2 regions of the Mesorhizobium australafricanum genome follow, and region 2 is predicted to be linked to the other one. Evidence: riboswitches for the same ligand, from Rfam matches in the RefSeq annotation. Region 2 holds a riboswitch; the other holds the start of a gene.
What was found. A riboswitch is a leader RNA that binds a small molecule or an ion and turns the genes downstream of it on or off. The one in region 2 is predicted to bind cobalamin.
Positions count from the first base shown of each region.

Region 1 (7,427 bases), on a different contig from region 2:
CCGGCAAGGATGACGGCGACAAGTCCAAAAGTCGCGACGCCTTCGGAGAACCACTGTGCCGGCCCGGTACGCAGCTTCGTCGCGACCTCCAGCATCGGCAGGGCGAACATGAGATGCGCCGCGATCGTGCCGGCAATGCCGCCGGCGACCTGCGCCACCAGATAGGCGGGAAGATCGCGGGCAGGCAGCGACCGGTTGAGACAGAACACCAGCGAGACGGCGGGATTGAAATGCGCGCCGGAGATCGGCCCAAGGATGGTGATCAACACCACCAGCATGGCGCCGGTTGCAAGCGTGTTGCCAAGCAGCGCCAGCGCGGTGTCATGCGTCAGCGCGTCGGCCATGATGCCGGAGCCGACGACTGTCGCCACCAGGAGACCGGTGCCCAGGGCTTCAGAAGCGAACCGGCGCGACAGATCGAAGGTGCTCATCGCCGGGCCCCCTCGCCCGGCTGGCAGCAAGGCGCGGCAAGCGCCGGCGCGCAGATTTCCGGACGGCCCGAGCAGCAATCCTCCATCAGGAACCGGATAAGCCCGGACAGCGCGTCGTATTCGGCGCTGTAGACGATCGAGCGGGCATCACGCCGCGCGGTCACGAGGCCAGACCTTTCCAGTTCCTTAAGATGGAAGCTGACATTGGACGGCGAGACCTCGACCTGTCCGGCGAGCGAGCCGGCGGCTATGCCTTCCGGTCCGGCAACGACCAGCAGGCGCAACAGGCGCAGGCGCGTTTCCTGCGACAGCGCGCCAAAAGCGGTCAGGGCTTGACGTTCATCCACGTTTCAATAATCCTTGAAATATTGAAATGAGGAATAGCCGACATGCTGTCTTCTGACAATCAGAAAAACGTCGCCCCAATTGACCCCTCCGACCTGACCATCGGCGACCTGCTGGGCGCGTTGGCCGGTTACAAGGACAGGCCGCTGGTGTTCCGCTATGACGGGCGGCCGGTGAAGCCGGGCTACCACGTCACCGAGGTGAAGGCGGGGCAGTTCTCGGCGCTGGATTGCGAAGCGAATCCGGAATCATGGTCGGAAATCTTCGTCCAGCTATGGGACGTGGACGAGGGCGGGCCGATCCATATGCCGGCCGGCAAGTTCGCCGCGATCATCCGCAAGGTCTCGGATCACGTCGCTCTCGATCAGGCGGCGAAGCTGACCTTCGAGGTCAGCGACGGCGTCCGCCCGATGGAACTGCACCGGGCAGCGCAGCCAAGCCTGGTTGGCGAGGCCGTGGAGGTTGAGCTGTCGCCGCGGCCGGCAAGCTGCAAGCCGCGTGACCGCTGGCTGAAGGAACAGAAGGCTGCAAGCGAGTCCTGCTGCGGCACGAGCCGCTGCTGTTAACTCCGCGACGGTCGCGCGGCGCCGCTAGAATCTGATCATGCCATTGGCCTGCAACAGGTAAAGAGCCACGAGAACGATGGCGATCAGCGCCACCCAAACGGCTGTCCTGCTCATGCGCGAAATTCCCTGTTGATCGGCAGCAATGAACGCGCGCGCCGCGGTTGCGTTCCAATGGGCAGGCGCTTGCATAGCGCCGCGGCCTTAACAGTCGGTGATTGCGGCGATTGCCGCACGGCCGGCGCGGATGCATAGTAATTCGCATGGTTTTCTCAGGACCGGCGAAGATGGCCACGGACGACAAGGCGGACAATCCCGGCGTTGCGGTGTTCCCGCCGCTGCTCTTTCTCGTCGCGCTGATCGTGATGCTGGCGCTGCGCTATGTCTGGCCGCTGGCCATCGGCGGCAGGCCGCTCACCATCGTGCTCGGCATCGTGCTGGCAGCACTCGCGATCGCGATCATCGCCTGGGGACGCTCCACCATGTTGCGCGGCGGCACCAATGTGAACCCGACGTTGCCGACCACCGCGATCATCACCAGCGGTCCGTTCGGCTTCACCCGCAACCCGCTCTATATTGGCCTGATGGGGCTGCTTCTCGGAATCGGGCTTCTCTTCGACAGTTGGTGGGCCGTCGTCGCCCTCGTCGCGAGCTTCCCGATCCTGCATTACGGCGTGGTGCTGCGCGAGGAAGCCTATCTGGAACGCAAGTTCGGCGAACCCTACCGCGCCTACCAGGCGAGCGTGCGCCGCTATGTTTGAGCGTCAGTCCTTCAGCGCATTGCTGTAGAGCGCCACGCCGATCCGGTCGTTGCGCCGCCAGCGCACCAAAGCGCGATAGACTGTATCGTCGGCCGGAACCTCGAGCAGGAAGCGTTCCGGGATGTCGACATCCACGCTCACGCGCAATTCCGCGCCATGATGGTGCTGGTTCCTGACCGAGCAGCCGATCCTGACGCCGCCGGCAATGATCGTGGCTTCCTTGAGCACGAATTCGCGCACATGAAGACGGCGCTCGGTCTCGGGAAATTTGGCCATATCCGGCGGGCTCCTCGGGCGCGGTCCTCCTCGCCACGGGGCGGCACCATAGCAGCGAGGCGTTTCCGTTCCGTTAGCGATCGCTGAAAAGGGTAAGGCAGCTTGATATCGCGCCGAACGGCTATCCAAGCGTGAGAGGATCCGCCGGCGGACCGTTCACGCCCGACTGCTCAGCCGGCGACGACGACGCCGCTTGAGTGCAGCACCCAGCGGCGGCCGTCGCTTCGGAACTCGGTGAGCGACAGCGGCTCGATGTCGATCTTCCACACCGAGGAAAGCGGCGCGCCCAGCACATGCACCATGGCGGCGCGGATCGGCGCGGCATGGGTGAGCGCGATGGTGTGGCCGCTCTCGCCGGCAAGGCGCTCCATCAGCGCGGCACCGCGCCGGGCGACGGCGGCAAGCGATTCGCCGCCATGGGGCGCTGCGTCCGCGTCGGCGAGCCAGGCCGCCATGCCTTCCGGGTCCTGGGCCTGCACCTCCTCGAAGCCTTTGCCGGCCCAGCGCGCGAAATCCTGCTCGGCAAGCAACTGCTCGACCGTGGCGTCAAGGCCAAGCGCCTCGGCCGTCCGCCGCGCGGCAAGTGCTGGACTTGTCCAGACGCGATCGGCGCGGCGCAGCGAAGCGGCCAGCGCGCCCGCACGCTCAAGGGCCCGCGCCTCCGGCGCCTCCTCCTTCGGAAAGCGGCCCTTGCGCATGCCGGGCGTCGCAGCGCTTGCGATCATCGTCAGGCGGGCGAGCATGAAAAACTCCGTGGCCCAGTCAAAAAATAGGCCTCACGAAGCCGTGCCGCCATTACATGTCGTTGACAGGCGAACGAAGTGCTGACAAGTGTTTTAGCGCTATACGGGATTGGAAGCCGGTGCGAGTCCGGCACGGTCGCGCCACTGTAATCGGCACCAGCCGAAAGTCAGGCCTTATTCCGCAGCATTGTTCGATCAACGGGACGCAGTATCCCACGGGAGGTCAATATGTCCGACACCACCTTCGCCCCCAGCTACGGTCCGGTTGCGATTCCGGTTCGCGAGCTTCTGCCCTGGGCCATCTTCGCCGGCCTGATGCTGATGCTGATGATCTATTTCGTCGGCGCGGAAGAAGGCGCGACGTCGCTGATCCGCGGCACGGCGGTGCACGAATTCGTGCATGACGGCCGCCACCTGCTCGGCTTCCCCTGCCACTAAAGCGGTTCGGCATCGCTGAACTCGCTTTCGATTCTGGCTCAACGCAATTCCGGACGGAAAACCGCTACGCACTTTTCCTGGAATTGCTTGATTGGTTGAACGCAATTCCGGACGGAAAACCGCTACGCACTTTTCCTGGAATTGCTTGATTGGTTGAACGCAATTCCGGACGGAAAACCGCTACGCACTTTTCCTGGAATTGCTCAGAGGGATTAGTGACATGGTCGGAAAACTTTTGCTGCGCGGCATGCTTGTCGGGCTGGTCGCGGGGATTCTGGCGTTCGCCTTCGCCCGCGTCTATGGCGAGCCGCAGGTCGACAAGGCGATCGCCTACGAGGAACAGCAGGCGCAGGCGGCCGGCGAGGCGCCAGAGCCCGAGATGGTCAGCCGCGCCACACAGGCCGGCATTGGTCTCGCAACCGGCGTGCTGGTCTATGGCGCCGCTCTTGGCGGGCTGTTCTCGCTGGTCTTCGCCTATGCCTATGGCCGTCTGGGCTCGCTCGGGCCTCGCGGCACCTCGGCGCTGCTGGCGCTGCTCGGCTTCCTCGCCGTGATCGTCGTGCCCAGCCTCAAATACCCGGCGAACCCACCCGCGGTCGGCAATCCCGAAACCATCGCCTATCGCACCGAGCTATTCTTCATCATGATCGTGATCTCGATCGCGGCGATGGTGGCGGCGGTTGGGCTGGCACAGCGGCTGTGGAACCAGCTCGGCGCCTGGAACGCCTCGATCGTGGCCGGGCTCGCCTTCCTTGTGGTCTTCGCGCTGGTGAAGGCGGCGTTGCCCGACATCAACGAAGTGCCGGAGAACTTCTCGGCGATCGTGCTGTGGCAGTTCCGCGTTGCCTCGCTCGGCATCCAGCTCGTGCTGTGGACCGTCGTCGGGCTCGGCTTCGGCGCGGTTGCCGCGCGCGTGGTCGCGGCGCGCGACCAGCGCGGCCCGGCACGCCGCTACGCCTGAAATCCATGCGTTGGCCGCCACGGTTCTGCGCCCTGGCGGCCAAATTGGCTCAACGGTCGATACGACCGCTGAACCACTTTGGTCTTTTGTTTTCTCGCAATTCCGGACGGAAAACCGCATTACACTTTTCCTGGAATTGCTCGATGGCGGCGTTGCTCGCGCTTCTGACCGCGGCATCGGCGCAAGCGCATAGCGGGTCCTCCACGCCCCCTCCCCCCGGCATCCAGATCCCCAGCCTGACCCATGGCCAGATGGCGGTGATCGCGCGCTATCGCGGCGACATCCTCGACCTCGCCCGGCGCCAGACCGTGACCGATCCGACCTTCCGGCGGCTCTATAATCACGGCAATCTGCAATACACCTACTGCCTCTGGGGCCTGATGCCGGGAAGCCTCGGTGATGAGGAAAGCCCGTTCAACGAATGCAGCCATGGCTATCTCGCCACCGCCAAGGCGCTGCTCACCTATATGGCGACGATGCCCTCTGCCGAACGCGACGCGAGGGCGCTGATCTCCGACATCGATGCCGATATGGTGCGCAGCGGCGCCTCCTGGATTCTTTGCCAGTTCAGCGGCGAGAGTTTCAGCACCGGCGCGGTCGTCGAGCCCAGGTGGCGGGACATGTTCTTCCACCTGCCGAGCCTGGCGGCGCTGCTTGCCGTGACAGCGGTGCTCATCGCCGGCGGCTGGTCGATCTTCGGCGCGCCGCGTAGCCGAGCGGCCTAGAGCTACTCCCGGTGCTGAAAGCCATGCGGGAAAGCCGGATAGGTGACCGCCGTGCACAACCATATGCTCGACGACGAAACCCAGCTATTCTTCACGCATTTCCGGGCGAATGACGACGTTGGGAAGTTGGCCAGGGGGCTGAAGCTCGCGCTCGATCAAGTGCACCTCAGGACGGGCGGCTGACCTACAATCCGTTCGAAATTCCGAAGGGAGCTACGTTGGCCCGCGGTGTCGAACAGCCGAACTACGAAAGGAAAGGCCGAGCCGCGGACATCTACGCGGCGCGGGCCCTTCGGGATTTTGGCGACGGCTTTGCCGCTGTGCTCCTGCCTGTATATCTGGCGGCGATCGGTCTCGGACCGCTTGAGATCGGTATCGTCGCGACCGTCGCACTCCTTGGTTCGGCATTATTGACGCTCGGTATCGGGTTCCTGGCGGTGCACGCGGACCGGCGTACCCTGCTTGTAGCTGCGTCCTGCCTGATGATCGCAACCGGGCTGGCCTATACGCAGTCACGCAGCTATGCGCTTGTACTGCTCGTGGCGTTCGTGGGCACGATCAATCCCTCATCGGGAAGCGTCAGCATCTTCGTTCCGCTGGAGCATGCCGTCCTGTCGCGGCTTGTCGCGGATGCGGACCGCACGAAGGCGTTCGCACGCTACAGCCTGCTAGGTGCGCTGGCGGCAGCGTTTGGCGCCCTTGCTGCAACCAGCCCCGATTTCCTGGTGACGATCGGGATTTCGCGGCTCACGGCGCTGAAGGCAATGTTTGTCCTTTACGCGGTTCTTGGCGTGGCGGGAGGCCTGATGTACGCGCGCATTCCGGCTGGTCCGAGAACCTCTCCACAGGACCGGCCCGCTGCGGCGCTTGGGCCGTCGCGTGCCATTGTTTACAGGCTGGCGGCCTTGTTCAGCATCGACGCATTTGCCGGCGGGTTCGCAGTGCAGTCGCTCATGGCTTTGTGGCTGTTCAGTAAGTTCGGGCTTTCGCTTTCGGCCGCCGGGATGTTCTTTTTCTGGTCGGGTGTTTTGTCGGCGGTCTCTTTTCCGGTCGCCGCTTGGCTGTCGAAGCGCATCGGGCTTGTGAATACGATGGTGTTCACTCACATCCCGTCGAGCATTTGCTTGATCCTGGCCGCTTTGGTGCCGAATCTCGGCGTCTCCCTGGCATTTCTTCTCGCACGCGCAGCGCTGTCCCAGATGGACGTGCCGACCCGCTCGTCTTATGTGATGGCAGTCGTCACGCCACCGGAGCGGCCTGCGGCGGCGAGTGTCACGTCGGTTCCACGCAGTCTCGCGGCAGCAGCGAGCCCGGCCATTGCCGGGGCGCTGTTTGCTGCGGGGTTCGAAGCCTGGCCGCTGGTGATCTGCGGTGCCCTCAAGATCTTCTATGACCTGGCTTTGCTCTGGGCTTTCCGCCACATCAAGCCGCCTGAGGAACGATGAGACCGACCCGGTTGCGGGGAAGGATGGCAATCACTTGGACTTCAGCAGTCGCGGCGGGAAGTTCACTCGGATCACCTGCCGGCCGGCACATTTGCGTCGTGCGAGCATGCGGCCTCAAGCAACCAAGAACTGGCGCACCGCGGCGCCGATCAGGAACAACCCGGTGACAATCTCCAACAGCGTCGAGATGCGGGCGGCATTGGAGCCAAACCGGTCGAAGATAGCGACGGAGCCTTTTCGGAACAGGACCGCAAGGGCCACGACGATCCCGAGGGTAATCGCCACACCCGCCATCATGGCGACGGCGAACACCAGTCCGGCCCACGGCACCCCGCGCGCGATCGCGAAGGTCATCACGAAAAGCGTCAGCGGACACGGGATGAGCCCAGCCATGACGCCAACCGCTTCGCCTTCATGGGTATGATGTTGGTGACGGCCGCGCAGCGCGCGCCAGATCATCCAAACTCCAACAAGCCCGAGCAGCCCTCGGCTAAGTGCTTCCAGCGCTGGAGCGCGACCGACACTGCCCAGGGCGATGGAAACCACGGGCAGCGCCAGCGCCGCGATCAGAACGGCAAGGCTGATATGCGTTAGGGAAAGCGCCAGCGACACCAGCAGCCCGCGCGACAGCTTCACCTGCGAGCCGGTGATATAGGCGGCAAGCAGCGTCTTGCTGTGGCCCGGGGTCAGCGCGTGGGCCGCGCCGAACACGACGCCCATCGGCAACACCGCAAGAAGC
Region 1 is NZ_JAVIIT010000008.1:197,974-205,400, reverse strand. Features, by position in the region: gene RFM98_RS17775 (aquaporin) at 1-431, opposite strand, end outside; gene RFM98_RS17770 (ArsR/SmtB family transcription factor) at 428-778, opposite strand; gene RFM98_RS17765 (DUF6428 family protein) at 821-1,342, shown strand; gene RFM98_RS17760 (methyltransferase family protein) at 1,627-2,100, shown strand; gene RFM98_RS17755 (PilZ domain-containing protein) at 2,104-2,376, opposite strand; gene RFM98_RS17750 (histidine phosphatase family protein) at 2,547-3,119, opposite strand; adenosylcobalamin (AdoCbl) riboswitch at 3,204-3,347, shown strand; gene RFM98_RS17745 (CbtB domain-containing protein) at 3,348-3,557, shown strand; gene RFM98_RS17740 (CbtA family protein) at 3,778-4,518, shown strand; gene RFM98_RS17735 (hypothetical protein) at 4,662-5,243, shown strand; gene RFM98_RS17730 (DUF1259 domain-containing protein) at 5,286-5,426, shown strand; gene RFM98_RS17725 (MFS transporter) at 5,462-6,688, shown strand; gene RFM98_RS17720 (nickel/cobalt transporter) at 6,803-7,427, opposite strand, start outside.
Region 1: it holds a riboswitch for cobalamin, as region 2 does, so the genes downstream of both, RFM98_RS17745 (CbtB domain-containing protein) here and metE (5-methyltetrahydropteroyltriglutamate--homocysteine S-methyltransferase) in region 2, are expected to answer to the same signal.

Region 2 (7,427 bases):
GTGGCGGAGCGCACGGCGCTGATCAACCATCTGCGCGCGCTATTGTTGGAACGCGGGATCGTGGCTCCGAAGGGACGGAAGCAATTGGAAGCCCAGCTGGGGGTGTTCGCGGACGAGGACGATCCCCGACTATCGCCGTGTATGCGCCTGCTGGTCGAGGACCTGCGTGCCGAATGGCGCAACCTTGATGAGCGGATTGCCGCCTTTGATGCGGAGTTCATGCAGATGGCGCGCACGGACGAAGCAGCGCGTCGGCTTGCGACGATCCCCGGGATCGGTGTCATCAATGCCACTGCGCTTGTCGCGGCCGTTGGTGACGCGCGCAGCTTCCGGGCGCGGCCGTGACCTCGCCGCCTGGCTGGGCTTGGCGCCTCGACAGGCGACCACCGGAGGCAAGCCGCGACTGCTCGGCATATCCAAGCGCGGCAACCTGCGGCGCGGCAATCAACGTGAGAGCGCGTACCAAAACGACGACGACATCCTGCAGGGTGGTATCGACCAGCCTATTAGATCAGTAGCGCATTGCAGTATCGTCTCAGTCTGCGCCCGATCGGGAGAACTCACCACGACTCTGCCCATAAGGTCTCGAAAATCGCCCTTCCTGACGATCGGCGTATTGGGCGTAACGTACATTTGGACTTCGGCGACACCTGGCAAGGCAGCCGCCTCATTTACGCCGCTGATCCATTCCAGGATGCCATCATCATTAGGGACCAGATTTCGCGAGGCTGCGGTATGCAAATGCGTTCTGCGAACCGAGGCGTTTTCGCGAAATTAGCGGCAGCAGTAGCTGTCGACTAGCCACGCGAGAATTCGGCAAGCGTCAGACCTGCACTTTCTCCCGGAGCGCGCGTGCTGCAGCGACCATGTTCACGAGGGCAGGGCGGGCCTCCTCCCAGTTGCGTGTTTTGAGACCACAGTCGGGGTTTACCCATAGTTGAGCGTCAGACAAGCGCTCGCGGGCAAGCATGAGGAGGGCCGAAATCTCGGCGACTTCCGGAACGCGCGGTGAGTGGATGTCATAGACTCCGGGACCGATTTGGTTCGGATATTTAGAGTTCGTAAAGGCGTCAAGCAGTTCCATTGCCGAGCGCGATGTCTCAATCGAAATTACATCCGCGTCCAGCTCAGCGATCGCGTCGATGATCTCGTTGAACTCCGAATAGCACATGTGGGTATGGATCTGAGTCGAGTCCTTTACACCTGTTGAAGCGATCCGGAAGCATTCGACCGACCAGTCGAGATAGAACTTCCAGTCGCACTTGCGCAGTGGCAAGCCTTCGCGAAACGCGGCCTCGTCGATCTGGATCATCCTTGCGCCGGATCTTTCGAGGTCCGTCACTTCATCGCGAATAGCGAGCGCGATCTGGCGGCAGACCTCGGAGCGGGGTACGTCGTCGCGAACAAAAGACCAATTGAGAATGGTCACTGGGCCTGTAAGCATTCCCTTCACAGGGTTTTGCGTAAGCGACTGGGCGAATTGCCACCAGCGCACCGTCATCGGATTGGGGCGCGATACGTCGCCGAAGATGATGGGGGGGCGCACGTAGCGCGACCCATAGCTCTGCACCCAGGCATGTTCGGTGAAGGCGAAGCCGGAAAGTTGCTCGCCGAAATGCTGTACCATGTCGTTTCGTTCGAACTCGCCATGCACCAGCACGTCCAGCCCGATCTCCTCCTGCCAGCGAATAGCAGCCTCGATCTCCTTCTTCAGAAAGGTTTCGTAATCGACATAGCTGAGCTGGCCCTTCGCGTGAGCGGACCGCGCCTTGCGCACCTGAGGCGTCTGCGGAAAGGATCCAATGGTCGTCGTCGGGAACGGCGGCAGGCCGAGCGTGCGGGCCTGGACCCTGGAACGCTCGGCAAATGCGCTCTTTCGTTGCTTCATAGCGCCGTTGATGTCGGCGATCCGCCCTTCAACGAGCGGGTCATGGACCTTCGTGGATGTTGCGCGAGTCGAAGCAGCCTCGTCAGAAGCTTTCAACTCGCCAGCCACGGCATCTCTACCTTGGGACAAGGCCCGAGCCAGGATGACCAGTTCGTCGGTCTTCTGGGCCGCGAAGGCGAGCCACGACCTGATGTTCGCATCCAGTACCGTCTCCATACGCAAGTCCATCGGCACATGCAGCATCGAGCACGAAGGCGCGATCTCGACTCGGTCCAAGGGCCAGCCCGCGACGATCGGCTTGATGCGGTCGAGAATGGCAGTGAGGTTCGCGCGCCAGACGTTGCGGCCATTGATCAAGCCAAGCGATAACACCAGATCCTTAGGCGCGAGCCGACCAGCCGTCTCCAACTGTTCGGGAGCACGCGAGAGATCAAGATGCAGGCCGGCCACAGGCAGCGATATCGCCGTCTCGAGATTGTCCCCCAGCGGTCCGAAATAGGTAGCCAGCATGATCTTCAGCTCGGGCGCGGCCTTCGACAGCTGCCCATAGGCAAATTCAAGTGCGGCTCGTTCGTTCGGGTTTAGATCGAGCACAAGGGCTGGCTCATCGATCTGCACCCAATCGGCTCCCGAAAATTTCAACCTCCGCAGGAGTTGTTCGTAGACGGGCAGAAGCCGCGGCAGGAGCGCGAGGGGATTGAAACCTTCGGCAGGTGACTTAGCCAGCTTGAAAAAAGTGACCGGTCCGAGGATGACCGGGCGTGTATGAATGCCCAGGGCTTTAGCCTCGAGGAAGTAATCAACCGGTTTCGTCGACGAGAGTGTGAACGCCTGATCGTCGTCAAGTTCCGGCACAATGTAATGATAGTTGGTGTCGAACCATTTGGTCATTTCCATCGCGGTTAGAGCAGGGCAAGCCGCATGCTCCCGACCAGAGTCGCAGTTCCCCGTCTGACCTTGGTTGCCGCGGGCCATGGCGAAATAGATGTCGAGTGGGACCTCGCCGCCATTCCATGCGTAGCGGGACGGCACGGCGCCGACCATGGCGGCGGTGTCGAGTACATGGTCGTAGAGCGAAAAGTCGTTCGACGGGATTTTCGACACACCGCGATCGCGCTGCTCCTCCCAGCTCGCGGCACGGAGCGCCTTTGCCGTCGCGAGAAGCTCGGCAGCGCAAGATTTTCCGGACCAATAGCTTTCAAGCGCGAATTTCAATTCCCGCCCGCGACCGATACGCGGCACACCAAGCGTTGCTACAGGAATTTGCTGAGAGAGAGACATGCGATACCCCGATGGTTGGGGCGTGGGGGACAACGAAGGCGCCAGTAGGCCGGTACGAACGCCGGGCTGCAGCGGCCACCGAGACACCCCGCCCGTGGACAATAGCTCGCCGTGGCAGGTCTCCTGGCTCGGGGGTCATAGCCGCTACCCGTCTTCCCAAGGCTGTTCGCCTCAGTGACATGAGTGGGGTCGGCTCGCCTCTAACAGTTGCGGGGGCAGCGCCGGCATCGCACCGGCTTCCCTCTTAGCTCCGCTGCGGCAGCGCCGTACGGAGAACCATGGCTTAGACACAATCACAGCAGCCCGCTCTTTTGTCAACCTTGCATAAAGAAATCTTTATGTCATTATGTGAACACTTTGTACTATCGCAGTGATTTCCAAGTCGCGTGGAGGGACGAACAAGGGGCGTTTGGATCGTGAATATATTTAATTCGGCACGCGGTAAGGCAGATTGGCTACATGAAGCCAGACCTTGGCTGCTGCTGGGCCCGGGCCAAATCGGACAAATGGGCGCGCTGTGCAGAACTGTGACAGACGGCGGTTCGGCCCGGCTGCGCAAGAGTTGTTAACCGCGCCTTTGGTCGAACGGATTGGGGCGCGAAGGCAGGGTGTCTGGCTCGACCCCGTCGAGGGCTTCTTCGCCGAGCTGTCGAGCGACGCCTCAAGCGAGGCGGCTTTCATCCTGTCGTCGACCTGCAGGCGGCCATCCGTCGCTTCCTCGCCGAGCACAATCAACAACCCAAATCCCTGAATCGCCGACCCCGACAAAATCATCGCCGCCGTCAAACGTGGGCACCAAGTGCTAGATTCAATCCACTCTCATGATTGCTGACAACGGCCTTTGGCGTAGAAATTGGCCCGCCGAACCCGATCGGCGGTCGAGGTAGTGTACGGCGGATGTGAGGTGCAAGAGGCGGGACTTGAACGTTGGTCAACAATCTCTCATCCGCGGGTCGGGCCACCGTGCAGCCGAAGAACGTCATGTTCCCGACCGACGCCAAGCTCATCTACCGGGCGCGCGAGCGGCTGGTGCGGCTGGCCAAGCGGAAGGGACTCTATTTGCGCCAGAGCTATGTGCGGGTCGGCAAGCTGGCGCTGATCAGCCATCAGCGCTATGCCCACGCCAAGCAGTTCAAGCGGGCCAACAAGGCGCTGCGCAGGCTCAAGACCTATCTCGGCCGGACCATTCGCGACATCGCTCGCCAGACCGCCGGCGATGCGGGGCTGGACGCGCTCTTCAAATGGGACTGTCAGGAATTCTGTGCGCGAGGCCGGTTTCGTCACTGGCTGACGAACCTTTCGCCGAACACGACGGCGAATTGAGTCTTGGCCTCGAACCACTCGCGCGGCGGTCGTTTCCATTCCTCGGCCGCGTGGTTGAGCACCAGATATAGCAGTTTCATGGCCGCGTCGTCATTGGGGAAGTGGCCGCGCGTTCGAACGGCGCGACGCAGCTTGGAGTTCAATGCCTCGATAGCATTGGTAGTATAGATGATGCGGCGCACGCTCTCGGGATAAGCGAAGAATGGCACGACGTGCTCCCAGTTGCGCCGCCAACTCTGGGATGGATTCGTCGTGACCACAGCATTCTTACGGGCGCCGGGCTGGTCATTTCCATCACGATATCTTCCAAAATGTCGGGGACATTGTCGCTATCGGCCGGATCGGTCTTTCACCCGGTAACAAACCCCAAAGCGATTCCCCAAGAACGCATCCAGTTCGATGTCTTCCTGCCGCACGAAGCCCTTGGCGGGAATTTTACCCGCGGCAAGCAGGTCGAGCACCGCGCAGATGCTCGAGGCGGTGGTAGCTTGGATCGCGCTAGTGATACGCCCGCCAATTTGGGTGCTGTAGATCTTGTTTGCGTACGTCTCCTGGGTGAGGCATCCATTCTTGCTCCCGGAGACGGTTACCAAAACGACGACGACATCCTGCAGGGTGGTCGGCAGCGCGTATTCCAGGACGTCTTTCAAGACGTCGCGACGGTGCCGCAGTCCTAGGTCATCCAAGAGCGCCTTCATGATTACCGCGTGTCCAGGATAGCGTATGGTTCGGTAGTTGAGTGTATTGACCTTGCCCTCCAGCGTCTCGCAGAGTGTTCCAAGGCCTCCAGAAGTGTTGAAGGCCTCGTAGGCGACTCCATCAAGGGAGAACTCTTCGCGTTGTTCCATAGCCTGAACTTCGACCAGTTTGCCATTGATAACGGCTTCGCAGGGCTGGCAATACTCGTTGATGACTCCGTCGGTGCTCCAGGTAAGATTGTAGTTCAGGGCGTTGCTTGGAAACTGCGGAAGTGCACCAACGCGGAGGCGTACGCTATCAACGCTATCGAACCCACGCACAAGGTCATTTGCGACGATTGAAACGAAACCGGGTGCAACCCCGCATTGTGCGATGAATGCAGTTTTGGCCATGTTTGCGATCCGTTTCACTTGCCGCGTGGACGCAACATCTTCCGTGAGGTCGAGATAATGCGCGCCGGCGCTAGCCGCGGCCGCAGCAATCGCCACGGTGACCTGAAAAGGTGCCGCGCTTAAGACCGCGAACTTGCCCGACAACCTAGCGGTGAGAGCCTGCTGGTTGGAAACATCGAGGCTAGCTGTCGAAAGTGTCGGACTAAGCTCGATCTCCGCCAGTTTTTCGGCGCTACGGTCGAGAACCGTAACATGATAGTCACCCGTACTCGCCAACAATCGCGCGATCGTAGGACCAATTTTGCCCGATCCGATTACAACGACGCGTTTCATTCGCTGACCACCGGCATTGGCTTGATCGACCAGCCTATTAGATCAGTAGCGCATTGCAGTATCGTCTCAGTCTGCGCCCGATCGGGAGAACTCACCACGACTCTGCCCATAAGGTCTCGAAAATCGCCCTTCCTGACGATCGGCGTATTGGGCGTAACGTACATTTGGACTTCGGCGACACCTGGCAAGGCAGCCGCCTCATTTACGCCGCTGATCCATTCCAGGATGCCATCATCATTAGGGACCAGATTTCGCGAGGCTGCGGTATGCAAATGCGTTCTGCGCAAATCCCATTTATCGCCGATTATGAGTTTGACGTGCTCAGCAATGAGATCGACACCGAACGCCAACTGGATTAGCTGAGGATCTGGTGCCCCAGCAAGACGGGGATTTACTTCGATGACGACGGGACCACGATCGGTCCACCTCAGTTCAATGTTTGTTGGCCCCCAGCCAAGGTCGAGAGCTCGCAGACAGCTTCGCGAAACCTCGGTGATATGTTTCCCACCATAATCAGTCAGCGCAGCCGGAACAGTCGTGTCCCGGTATACGAAATGTGGTGGGGGACTAAACTCGGCCGCCGCAACCCCAACTATCTCATGCCCCATAAGGTTGACGCAATAGTACGGCCCTTGCGCGAACTCTTCGACTAGAACCTTCGGCAGAGAGAGTGCCTCGCGGTTTCCGTCAAGAAGATCCGTCTTGTGGTTGGCCACCTCTTCCATGGTCCTGCAAAGGCGAACGCCGATGCTGCCAATCCCGATGGCTGGCTTAAGTACTACCGGCAGCCCAAGTTCTGCAACTAACTGTTCTATTTCCTCCGGGTTATTTGCGACGCGGAACGCGGGTACTGGAACGCCCGCCTGCTCCAGTAAACGCCGTTGAACACTTTTGTCATAGCACGCTAAAACGGATGTGGGATTGGGTCCCGGCAGATCGAAATATCCACAAAGCTTCCCGACCGTCGCATAGACCGACTCGTCGTCTCCCGAAAAGCCGGTAATTCCCGCAATGCCGTGGGCCACACGAACCGCATTGCATTTGCTGATCAGCGCATCAATGTTGTTTGTGTCAACTCGGATTACCTCACTTCTCTCCGCTTCAAGATAGCGATATTTAGTCGGATCATTCGATAGAGTGACTGGATAAAGACCAAGACGACGGGCCGCTTCCACGTACCGGGGCCCGTTGCCTCTCGCATGGCCTTCAATCAGGATGAGCGCTCGCGCTAGCATTTGCGTTTTGAACCTCCGTCGTTCTGTTTTGGGGCGCTACCAACTGAACCAGCGTCCCTCGCTTCCGATCCAGCCAACGTCCGATCCAGCCAACGTCTCTTTCCGTCACTCTAGCATTGGATCATCAGCAGCAAGGTGACGTTTCCGCAAAATATCTTTGCAGCATTGTTACAATTGACAAGCGCACGCGGACGTCACCCGTTCCCAGTCCTCCCTCCCCAGGATGCCCTCAAAGAGCCTTCATATGCTACTCAACCGTCGCGCCATTCGTCGAGT
Region 2 is NZ_JAVIIT010000011.1:158,705-166,131, reverse strand. Features, by position in the region: partial or broken gene RFM98_RS21440 (IS110 family RNA-guided transposase) at 1-430, shown strand, start outside; gene RFM98_RS21435 (hypothetical protein) at 445-741, opposite strand; gene metE (5-methyltetrahydropteroyltriglutamate--homocysteine S-methyltransferase) at 824-3,169, opposite strand; cobalamin riboswitch at 3,266-3,465, opposite strand; partial or broken gene RFM98_RS21425 (IS630 family transposase) at 3,786-4,001, shown strand; partial or broken gene RFM98_RS21420 (IS5/IS1182 family transposase) at 4,130-4,414, shown strand; partial or broken gene RFM98_RS21415 (transposase) at 4,450-4,734, opposite strand; gene RFM98_RS21410 (saccharopine dehydrogenase family protein) at 4,822-5,916, opposite strand; gene RFM98_RS21405 (ATP-grasp domain-containing protein) at 5,913-7,151, opposite strand.